2 regions of the Comamonas aquatilis genome follow, and region 1 is predicted to be linked to the other one. Evidence: predicted binding sites of a transcription regulator. Region 1 holds the regulator's gene; the other holds the start of a gene.
What was found. The regulator FNR, encoded in region 1, switches genes on or off when oxygen is low (the NO sensors DNR and NnrR bind a similar motif). The targets are predictions, from matches to a motif close to TTGATNNNNATCAA.
Positions count from the first base shown of each region.

Region 1 (5,204 bases):
CGCCAGGGAATCATCGGGCAGGGCAAAGTGATCCATGCCCACATAGACATAACCCCCGTCCATAAAGGCATCAATGGCTCCCGAAAGCATATTGAGCTTGTCCTGGCCCATGGGCAAATCGGCAGACTCGATGCGACGCTGGGGCTTGAACCGCTCGGGCAGATGGGCATAGGCATACAGGGCGATGCGATCCGGGCGCAGCTCGTTGACCTGGGTCAGCGTGCGTGCAAACGACTGCGGGGTTTGCTTGGGCAGACCGTAAATCAGGTCCACATTGATGGAAGCAAAGCCCAGTTCACGCGCCTTTTGCACCAGGGCAAAAACCTGTTCGGCAGGTTGTTCACGGTGCACGGCTTTCTGTACCGCGGGGTCGAAATCCTGAACCCCGAAGCTCAGGCGATTGAAGCCCAGCTCCTTGAGTACGGCCAGGCGCTCATTCGTCACGGTGCGCGGATCTACTTCTATCGAGTACTCCCCACCCGCTTCGAGCTTGAAATGCTCACGCATCAAATCCATGAGCCGGGCCAGCTCGGCATCGGAGAAAAACGTGGGCGTGCCGCCGCCCAGATGCAGCTGGCTGACCGCCTGTCCCTTGCCGCAGTGCTCGGTGTGCAAGGCCACTTCACGCGCAAGATAGTCAAGATACTGGGTCGCTTTCTCGTGGTGCTTGGTCACGATCTTGTTGCAGGCACAGTAGTAGCACAGCGACTCGCAAAACGGCACATGCACATAAAGCGACAGCGGCAGCGCCCTCGCTGCACAGTGGGTCTTGCGTTGCTGGAGCGCCAGGATGTAATCCTCGGTGCCGAAAGCCTCTACAAAACGGTCGGCTGTTGGAAATGATGTGTAGCGTGGTCCAGGAACATCAAATCGACTCAGTAGTTCGGGCGTAACAGCGGTCATAACGTGAATGTCAGGATGCGCTCACATTGGCGGATGACAGCTTGTTTCCTGATGGGCAGGATTTCTGGCAACTGCAACCGCAATGAACTCGCACACATTGATTGAAGGAATGATTGCAATGTGCCCCAAGCCAAACACATCAGCCTTGATGGATATCAAGAAATGCCAAGGCAACAGCTGCGACAATTTGATCCATCTCATCACTCACCAAGAGGTCACAGATAGTCCAGGCCCACCGGCTTGCACCATCCCTGCTTACCCATGAATCTTCAGACCATCAAAGCAAGCTGCTCCAACTGCAATCTGCGCGAACTGTGCATGCCCATGGGCCTGGACGATGAACAGATGGAGCGTATTGATGAGATCGTGGCGACACGCCGCAAAGTCAAACGCGGTGGTCTGCTGTTTCGCAATGGCGAAGGTTTCACTTCGCTGTATGCCATTCGCACCGGCTTTTTCAAGACCTGCGTCGCCACCGAGGACGGCCGCGATCAGGTGACCGGCTTTCAGATGGCGGGCGAGATCATAGGCCTTGACGGTATCGTCAACGACCACCACACCTGCGACGCGGTGGCACTGGAAGATGCCGAGGTCTGCGTGATGCCGTTTGACAAGCTCGAGCAGCTCTCGCGCGAAGTCACCGCCTTGCAAAATCACGTGCACAAAGTCATGAGCCGCGAGATTGTGCGCGAACACGGCGTGATGCTGCTGCTGGGCAGCATGCGCGCCGAAGAGCGGCTGGCCGCCTTTGTGCTCAATCTGGTGCAGCGCCTGTCTGCCCGCGGCTTTTCCAAGTCGGAGCTGGTGCTGCGTATGACCCGTGAGGAAATCGGCAGCTATCTGGGCCTGAAGCTGGAAACCGTGAGCCGCACTTTCTCCAAGTTTGCCGAAGAAGGCATTGTGGAAGTCAAGCAACGCCATCTGCGCATTCTGGATACGGAGGCGCTCAAACGCATCGTCAACAGTCAGCAGTGCCACGACTAAGGCTCACCCCGCTTCACAATAAAAAGCCCGCTTCCATGGACGCGGGCTTTTTTCATGAAAGCGACTTACTCCACCAGCGGCGCGGAAACAATGCCGTGATTGAGCTCCTGCGCGGAGCGCGAAAGCAAACAGGTGATGTAGCTTGAAAAAAGGGTCACGCCCCAGAACACAAAGAACGCCAGCGTGTAGACAGCGTTGCGCGACCAGCCCACAGGGGCAATATCGCCGGGATCGACAAAAGCAAAAACCACCATCTCCATGATTGCCGCCGCCAGAAAGGCCGGCCAGGCAATCCACTTCCAGCGTTGAGCGAGCATGCTGCGTCTCCTTGGGCTGTGTCATCGGTGCAAAACATTTTGCACAAGCAGCCATGGAATGCGCCCCCGCAAACCCTTGGATTGCCGCAAACAGCGGGCAAGCCTCGGGAGAATTACTATTTATTTAATAGCTATCAGCACTTTGTGCATATGGACTAGAGGCCAAAATGCTTTGAATTTACCGAAAAACAAGCGTTTAGCGGTCCGTGGGGTGGTCCTTGGCCGGGGTAGCGGCGTGATTGCGACCTGTCACGGCAGGCGCCAGACTTTTTTGAGACTCTTCCAGACGCTTGTTGATCTCGATACCGTGCTGATAGTAGTCCGGGTCAATGACGGGATCGGGCGCACTGATGGCGATATAGGCGGTCACAAAACCGGCCACCACCACAATGGCCGGGCCGGCGACAACCAGCCAGACATGAGGAAACTTCCACCAGGGCTTGCCGTCTTCGGCATGAACCGGCTTGACAGCGCGCCCGGCAGGGGCAGAAACAGGGCTAGAAGACATGACAAAACCTCTTTGATCAATCTGCCACAAGCGCCTGCGAGGCGGCTGCGGCATTCACATTGTTAACGCGGCACCAGAAACACGGCTTTTTCAGACGTGCGCCCTGCCCCGGCAGTCACGGCATCCACATTGAAGTACACGGTATGCGAGCCCGGTGCTGCCGATCCATAGGGAATCTGCAGACCCACGGGCACGCCGCGCGTCTCCGCCGGCCCGACCACCACCTCATCTTCAAGCACCACCTCCAGGCCATCCAGTCCCGTGGCAGTGATGCGATAGCGCTGCTCCTGCTCGGTGGCATTCATGATCTGCAGGCGGTAGACATTCTCCAGCTTGCCGCCGGCCACAATGCGCGACAGCGAGGCGCGGTCACGAATCACATTGAGCTTGAGCGGCTCGCGCAGGATCAGACTGGCAATCATGGCCGCGCTCAAGCCCAGCAGCACCACCGTGTAAATCAGCACCCGCGGCCGAAATACTCTGCGGATGATCTGCGCCTGCTTCCAGGCCCTGGCGATGGCATTTTGCGTGCTCATGCGTATCAGGCCGCGCGCATAGCCCATCTTGTCCATCACGGAGTTGCAGGCATCGATGCACAGCCCGCAGCCAATGCACTCGTATTGCAGACCGTTGCGGATATCGATACCCACGGGGCAGACCTGTACGCACAGCTTGCAGTCAATGCAGTCGCCCAGACCCTGGGCCTTGGCATCCACCTGCTTGGTACGGGGGGCGCGCGGCTCGCCGCGCTGGCCGTCGTAGCTGACGATCATGGTGTCCTTGTCGAACATGGCGCTCTGAAAGCGCGCATAAGGGCACATGTATTTGCAGACCTGCTCGCGCATATAGCCCGCATTGCCATAGGTAGCAAAACCGTAGAACAGAACCCAGAAGATCTGCCAGTTGCCTTGCAGTTCAAGCAGCTGCGAACCCAGCTCACGGATGGGCACGAAAAAGCCCACAAAGGTGAAGCCGGTCCACAGGGAAACGGCAATCCACAGAAACTGCTTGAGTGACTTCTTCCAGATTTTCTCGAAAGTCCAGCCGCTCTTGTCTATGCGCATGCGGGCGCTGCGGTCGCCTTCGACCTTGCGCTCTATCCACATGAAGATTTCGGTATATACCGTTTGCGGACAGGAAAAGCCGCACCACAGACGCCCGGCCACCGCCGTGAAGAGAAACAGCGCCAACGCACTGATGATGAGCAAGCCCGTCAGATAGATGAAGTCCTGTGGATACAGCACCAGTCCGAAGAGATAAAAACGGCGCGCCTCCAGATCGAACAGCACCATCTGGCGCTGGCCCCACTGCAACCAGGGCATGCCGTAGAAGAACAGCTGGGTCAGGAACACCATGGCCCAGCGCCAGCGGGAGAAAAACCCGCTGATGGAGCGCGAGTACACCTTTTGCTCGGAGGCGAACATCGCCACCATCTTGTCCCCGTCCTCGGGCTCTACAGGCGTGATCGGGATGATCTTGCGGGGCTTGCCGTTATCGGGCTGCATGGCAGCTCCTTAATTTTTTGTAATGACTGAAAATTCAAACGCGAAAAAAAGGCGACGCGCGAGCGCCGCCCTTTCCAGCGTGCTTACTTCTGAGCCGGGCTGCCCTTGTTGGACAGGCCCCAGACATAGGAAGCCAGCACGGCAATCTGTGCCTCGGTCAACTTGTCCTTCTGGGTCGGCATCTCGTTGTGCTTGCCGTTGTTGACGATGTTGACGATGGCCGCTTCACCCCAGCCGTGCAGCCAGATGTCGTCAGTCAGATTGGGGGCACCCAAAGCCTGGTTGCCCTTGCCGTCCACACCGTGGCAGGCGGCGCAGGCCACAAACTTGGACTTGCCTTGCGAGGCGCGAACCGTGTCATGCGGGCTGCCGGAGAGGCTGAGCACATAGTTGGCCAGGTTGCGCACATCCTCGCTGGAGCCCACGGCCGCTGCCATGGGGGGCATGACGCCGGTGCGGCCGTTGGTGATGGTTTCCCTGATCTTCTCCGGTGTGCCGCCATAAAGCCAGTCACCGTCGGCCAGATTGGGGAAGCTCTTGCTGCCATGAGCATCCGAAGCGTGGCACTGGGCGCAGTTGTTCATGAACAAACGCTCGCCAATGGCCATGGCCTGGGAGTCCTTGGCCATTTCTTCCGTGGGCATGCTGACGAACTTGGCATACATGGGTTCCAGATCGGCCCGGGCCTTGGCCACTTCCTTGTCGTAGGCGCCGGTCTGGGTCCAGTCCAGCTTGCCGGTAAAAGCACCCAGACCGGGGTATGCAGCCAGATAGCCGAGACTGAAGATGATGGTGATCAGAAACAGTCCCATCCACCATTTGGGCATGGGATTGTTGAGTTCGCGCAGGTCGCCGTCCCAGACGTGGCCCGTGGTGTTGTCGGCCGAGGAGACCACTTTCTTGCGCGCCACTACCAACAGCAGCAGCAAGCAGCCAATGATGCCCAGCAGCGTAATCGCGGCCACATACACCGACCAGAAGTTGTTT
Region 1 is NZ_CBCSIW010000013.1:38,818-44,021, forward strand. It holds gene hemN (oxygen-independent coproporphyrinogen III oxidase) at 1-903, opposite strand, end outside; gene fnr (fumarate/nitrate reduction transcriptional regulator Fnr) at 1,165-1,887, shown strand; gene ACNAZA_RS15025 (hypothetical protein) at 1,953-2,204, opposite strand; gene ACNAZA_RS15030 (FixH family protein) at 2,401-2,712, opposite strand; gene ccoG (cytochrome c oxidase accessory protein CcoG) at 2,775-4,217, opposite strand; gene ccoP (cytochrome-c oxidase, cbb3-type subunit III) at 4,301-5,204, opposite strand, start outside.

Region 2 (5,204 bases), on a different contig from region 1:
TGATTGCCAACAAGCTCACGGAGGTCAGCCACTGGACCGTGGTGCCCGACAACCGCGCCGGCGCCGGCGGCACCATAGGCATCACCGAAGCCGTCAAAGCCGCTCCCACGGGCTATGACATGGTGATGGGCCAGAAGGACAATGTGGTGCTCGGCCCCTATCTGTACAAAAGCCTGCCCTGGAACCCGCTCAAGGATCTGACGCCTGTGGCCCATGTGGCCTACACGCCCATCGTGATCGCCACGGCTGCCAGTTCGCCCTACAAGACACTGGCCGACGTGATTGCCGCGGCCAAGCAGCATCCGGCCAAGGTCACCTACGGCTCGCCAGGCAACGGCACCAGCATCCACCTGGCCGGCGTGATGCTGGAAAAAGCCGCAGGCATTCAGCTGACCCACGTGCCTTACAAGGGCTCCAACCCCGCCATGATGGACGCACTGGCCGGCAATGTGGAACTGCTGGTGTCTTCCGTGCCCTCGGCCATAGGCCAGATCAAATCAGGCAAGCTGCGCGCCATTGCCGTGACTTCTGCCACCCGTTCCACCTCGCTGCCCGATACACCTACGTTGGCCGAATCCGGTCTCAAGGGCTTTAACGTCAGCACCTGGTACGGCATCTTCATGCCCAAGAACACGCCGACTGCCGTGGTGACCAAGGTGAACGCCGAAGTCAACAAGCTGCTGGCCATGCCCGAAGTCAAGGAAGCGATCCAGACCCAGGGGGCCGAGCCCCAGGCCATGACGGTACAAGCTTTTGATAAGTTCTTCCAGGCAGACTTCAAGGCCAACAAGGCGATTGTCGAGGCCTCGGGCGCGAGCATTCAATGACCCCCTGAGCGGCTTTGCCGCTTCCCCCTAGAGGGGGACGACAGCCTCGCTGCGGGGCGGCCCTTGCTTGCCGTCTCTTTGTTGGGACGTGCCTGATTTAAGGTCGTTAGCTGTAATGCAAAAGACCTCCAATTGGAGGTCTTTGTTTTTGAGCTGTTCTTGTTTATTCGCGAACTACCAGGACGGGGATTTTGACCGCACCCAGCACGCGCTGGGTGACGCTGCCCAGCATCAGCTTTTCCAGGCCGCGCTTGCCTTGCGAGCCCATGACGATGAGATCGGCGCCCGAAGTTTCCATGGCGCGCACCACGCCTTCGTGCACGGCATGGCCTTCGCCCACCACGGTGGAGACGGCCACACCAGCTTCATCCATGATGGCCTTGACGGCATCCAGCGTGGCATTGGCCTCGGCCGTGGCTGCGCTCAGATATTGGGACTGACCGTAGGCAAAATCCGCACCCACGCCGGTAAACGGATAGGGATCGACCACGTAGACCGCCGTGATGGCGCTGCCAAAGACCTTGGACAGCTCCGCCGCCTTGCGCGCTGCCAGCAGCGCGGGCTTGGAGCCGTCAACCGGCACGAGGATGTGATTGAACATGGACATAGGCTTCTCCTTTAGGGGTTCGGGCGGCATGCAAGTGAGCAGATGCCGTGATGGGATGCATTCAGTCTGCCTTCATCATGCCTCAGCGTGTTGACCTAAATCAACCCTGAAGTCCCGCCCTCAGGCGCCCATCAGATGCAGACGTGAGCCGCCTTGTATTCGTAGCATTTGTCCAGCAGCTTGTCGGACTTGTCGGTGATCGTGATGCGCGAGCCATCCGGGCGCAGCAGCGAGACATGCTTGAAGGCGGGCTCATCCGGCTTGCTGGAGGCGTCGCGGCGCACAGTCCATTCTTCCTGCACGATACCGCTGGGCATATCCAGCATCACCGTGATCTGTTGTGTATCGTCCGACAGACGTATGCACTTGGCATCGTTCATGGCCACCACGGCCCCGGCAGGCGCCGCCAGACCGTAAGGGCAGTCCTGCACGCCGCGAATCGGCACGGTCACGTTACCCATGGTAATTTCCAGACCGTTGCGGAAATAGATGGTCGGCTCCTTGATATGGGCCTGCGGCAAAGGATTTTCGGCAGGGGAACAAGCAACTACCGTGACAAGAGCGGTCAATGCGGAAAGACTAAGGGCGGAAAGGCGATGCATACAAAAAACCACGCCGTTTCGGGCGTGGCCTGGGCCAGTTGGTTTTCATTTGTTGGATGGCTTGGCGAAGCGTCGATGCAAGCATCTTGCGTTCGCCAGAAGACCCGCATCATGCCGCGTCACGCTCTGCACTTTTGTGCTCTGGAAACGTTACAGTTTTGCTCAAATTTTTAGAACAAAACGCTTCACATCCATCAGGGCGTCCCGTCCTGCAGGTCCGCGCCCTGAAAAGCGCCGCGCCTATAGGTCAACACCAGCGTATCGCGAACGCCACCGGGCTCGGCAGGCTGTATCGGCGTGGTTTCATGAATCATGCGGGCGTCGTCCAGCAGCATGATCGACCAGGGCTCGGTCAGCGTGAAGCGCTGGCCGCTGGGGCCACTGGCTTCGAACACGCGGGTTTCGCCGCCTTTGACGCCTTGGCGGTTCACCAGGATCACGGCCACCAGATCCACGCCGTCGCGATGGGCGCCTTCCGGCGTGGGCCGGCCAATGCCGTCCGTGGTGTCGATGCGAAACTGGTGCGACTCCACAAACCAGCGCTGCAGACCTGCGCTGCCGAACACCTGGTCACTGAGCTCGGCCAGCTTTTGCAGCATCAGCTCCCACACCGGGCTTTGCGTCGTAGCCTCATGCATGGGATCGAACATGCGCTGCATGCCGCCGTGCAACGCGTTGTACTCCACCGGCTGCCAGTGTGCGCGGTGCGGCACCTGCTGCAAGCTGCCTGCCTCGGCCACAAAGCAGGAGTGGCGGCGGCTGCGATAGCGCCCGCTATCCTTGAGAAAGGCGTCGGGTGGCAAATCGTTCCAGTCCTGGTCCAGTGCATGCAGCTGGGGCAGGCTGGCGCCTATCCAGGCGGCAAAATCCTCAGGACGCAGCACGGCAGAGCCGTGTTCGCGCAATGACTGAGCCGCCTGCTCGGCAGCAATATATGGAGGGGAGAACATGATGTGCGCCATAAGGTCGGCAAGCTTACTCCTCCAGCGCCGTCAATGTCCGCAGCCAGCATCAAAATTTGTGCATGGCTGCAGCAACCAAATTGCATGGATCATGGCCGCCGGATGCCATAGCCAAGCGCCATGAAAAACGGCCTGCATCGCAAGCCATGCAGGCCGTCCCACCCAACGCCAAGATCAGCGCTTGCGTCGTTTAACGCTATAACATCAATAGCATCACCCGCAAGTTACACCAGGGGCAGACCCACATAGTTCTCGGCAAGCGAGGTGGCGCCGGCTTCGGAGTGAACGATATAGTCCAGCTCGGCTTCCTGCACCTTGGTGTTGAACTCGCCCTCGCCCGGGAAGTTGTGCAGCATGGAAGTCATCCACCAGGAAAAGCGCTCGGCCTTCCACACACGGCGCAGGCATTGCTCGGAATAGCGGTCAATGCCGTCCTGGCTGTCGTCCCGGTAGAACTCGGTGAAGGCCTGCGACAGATAGCCCACGTCGGATGCCGCCAGGTTCAGCCCCTTGGCGCCGGTGGGCGGCACGATGTGGGCGGCGTCACCTGCCAGGAACATTCGGCCAAAGCGCATGGGTTCGGTCACAAAGCTGCGCAGCGGGGCAATGCTTTTTTCCAGCGAGGGGCCGGTCACCAAGTTGGCCCGGGCTTCGGGGTCCAGGCGCTTTTTAAGCTCCTCCCAAAAAGCCTCGTCGCTCCAGTCTTCCACCTTGTCGGTCAAAGGCACTTGCAGGTAGTAGCGGCTGCGCGTGCTGCTTCTCTGGCTGCACAGGGCAAAGCCGCGCTCGGTATTGGCGTAGATCAGCTCATGCGAGACGGGCGGCGTATCCGACAGCAGACCCAGCCAGCCAAACGGATAGACCTTCTCGAAAGTCTTGATCTTGTCCTTTGGCGCGCTGGCGCGGCAGATGCCGTGAAAACCGTCGCAACCAGCAATGAAGTCGCATTCGATCTCATGCAGCTGGCCGTCTTTTTCATAGCGCACCTTGGGATGATCGGTGTCGAAATCGATGGGCTGCACATTGCTGGCTTCATAGATGGTGGTCAGGCCTTCGGCGGCGCGCACATCCATCAGATCGCGCGTCACCTCGGTCTGGCCGTAGACCATCACGCGCTTGCCGCCGGTCAGGCCGTACAGATCGATGCGTTGGCGCTGGCCCTTGAACAGCAGCTCTATGCCATCGTGGGGCAGGCCTTCCTCGTTCATGCGGGCATCGGCCCCGGCTTGCTCGAGCAAGTCCACCGTCACCTGCTCCAGAACCCCGGCGCGGATGCGGCCCAGCACATAGTCGGCGCTGCGCTGCTCGATGATGACGGTCTCCACGCCTGCCTTGTACAGCAGCTGACCCAACAACAGACCTGCGGGGCCTGCACCAATGATGGCTACCTGTGTGCGCACGATGTATGTCTCCTTGTATTGCACCCAACCACGCTGCAATTTCTGCTTGCAACCCATGGCCTGAAGACTAAGGTTTGTGTTGCGTCAAACCGAGAAGCAGCAAACCGCATTTGCGCGACAATCGCACAATTGGTTCGACAATCGCGCAAAACCACGGTTTTCGCCATCCAGAGTTCATACCGTGCCATGACCGAGCACCAGCCCCCCACCTCCTCTTCCTCCATCGCCCATGCCGACTTCATTGCAGGTCTGGCCAAAGGCCTGGCCGTGCTGGAGAGCTTTGATACCGAGCGCCAGCGCCTCAATGCCACCATGGCCGCAGAGCGTGCCGGCCTGACCCGCGCCGCCGCCCGCCGGCATTTGCTGACGCTGGCCCACCTGGGCTATCTGGAAAGTGATGGCGGCTTTTTCTGGCTGGCACCCAAGGTGCTGCGGCTGTCGGGGGCTTATCTGGCCTCGGCACGGCTGCCGCGCATCGTGCAGCCCGTGCTCCACCGGCTGGCGGCGCAGACAGGTCTGTCTTATTCCTGTGTGGTGCGCGAGGGGCGAGAGGTCGTCATCGTGGCCCGCAGCGCCGTGCATGACAAGGGCGAGCGGCTGATGGCCCACGGCCTGCATCTGGGCACGCGCCTGCCCGCCCATGCCACCTCCACCGGCCGGGTGTTGCTGGCCGCGCTCTCGCCTGCCGAGCTGGATGAATGGCTAGCCACCTACGATCTGCCCAAGCTCACCGCCCATACGGTGACCGAGGAAGAGGCGCTCAAGGCACTGCTGGCCGAAGTCAGGCGGCTTGATTACTGCATTGC
Region 2 is NZ_CBCSIW010000002.1:309,761-314,964, reverse strand. It holds gene ACNAZA_RS04445 (Bug family tripartite tricarboxylate transporter substrate binding protein) at 1-827, shown strand, start outside; gene ACNAZA_RS04440 (universal stress protein) at 991-1,428, opposite strand; gene ACNAZA_RS04435 (hypothetical protein) at 1,566-1,955, opposite strand; gene ACNAZA_RS04430 (2OG-Fe dioxygenase family protein) at 2,231-2,998, opposite strand; gene pobA (4-hydroxybenzoate 3-monooxygenase) at 3,223-4,398, opposite strand; gene ACNAZA_RS04420 (IclR family transcriptional regulator domain-containing protein) at 4,585-5,204, shown strand, end outside.
Region 2: a site for FNR is predicted at 1,525-1,538, ahead of ACNAZA_RS04440 (universal stress protein). Genes of this name have one in related genera too.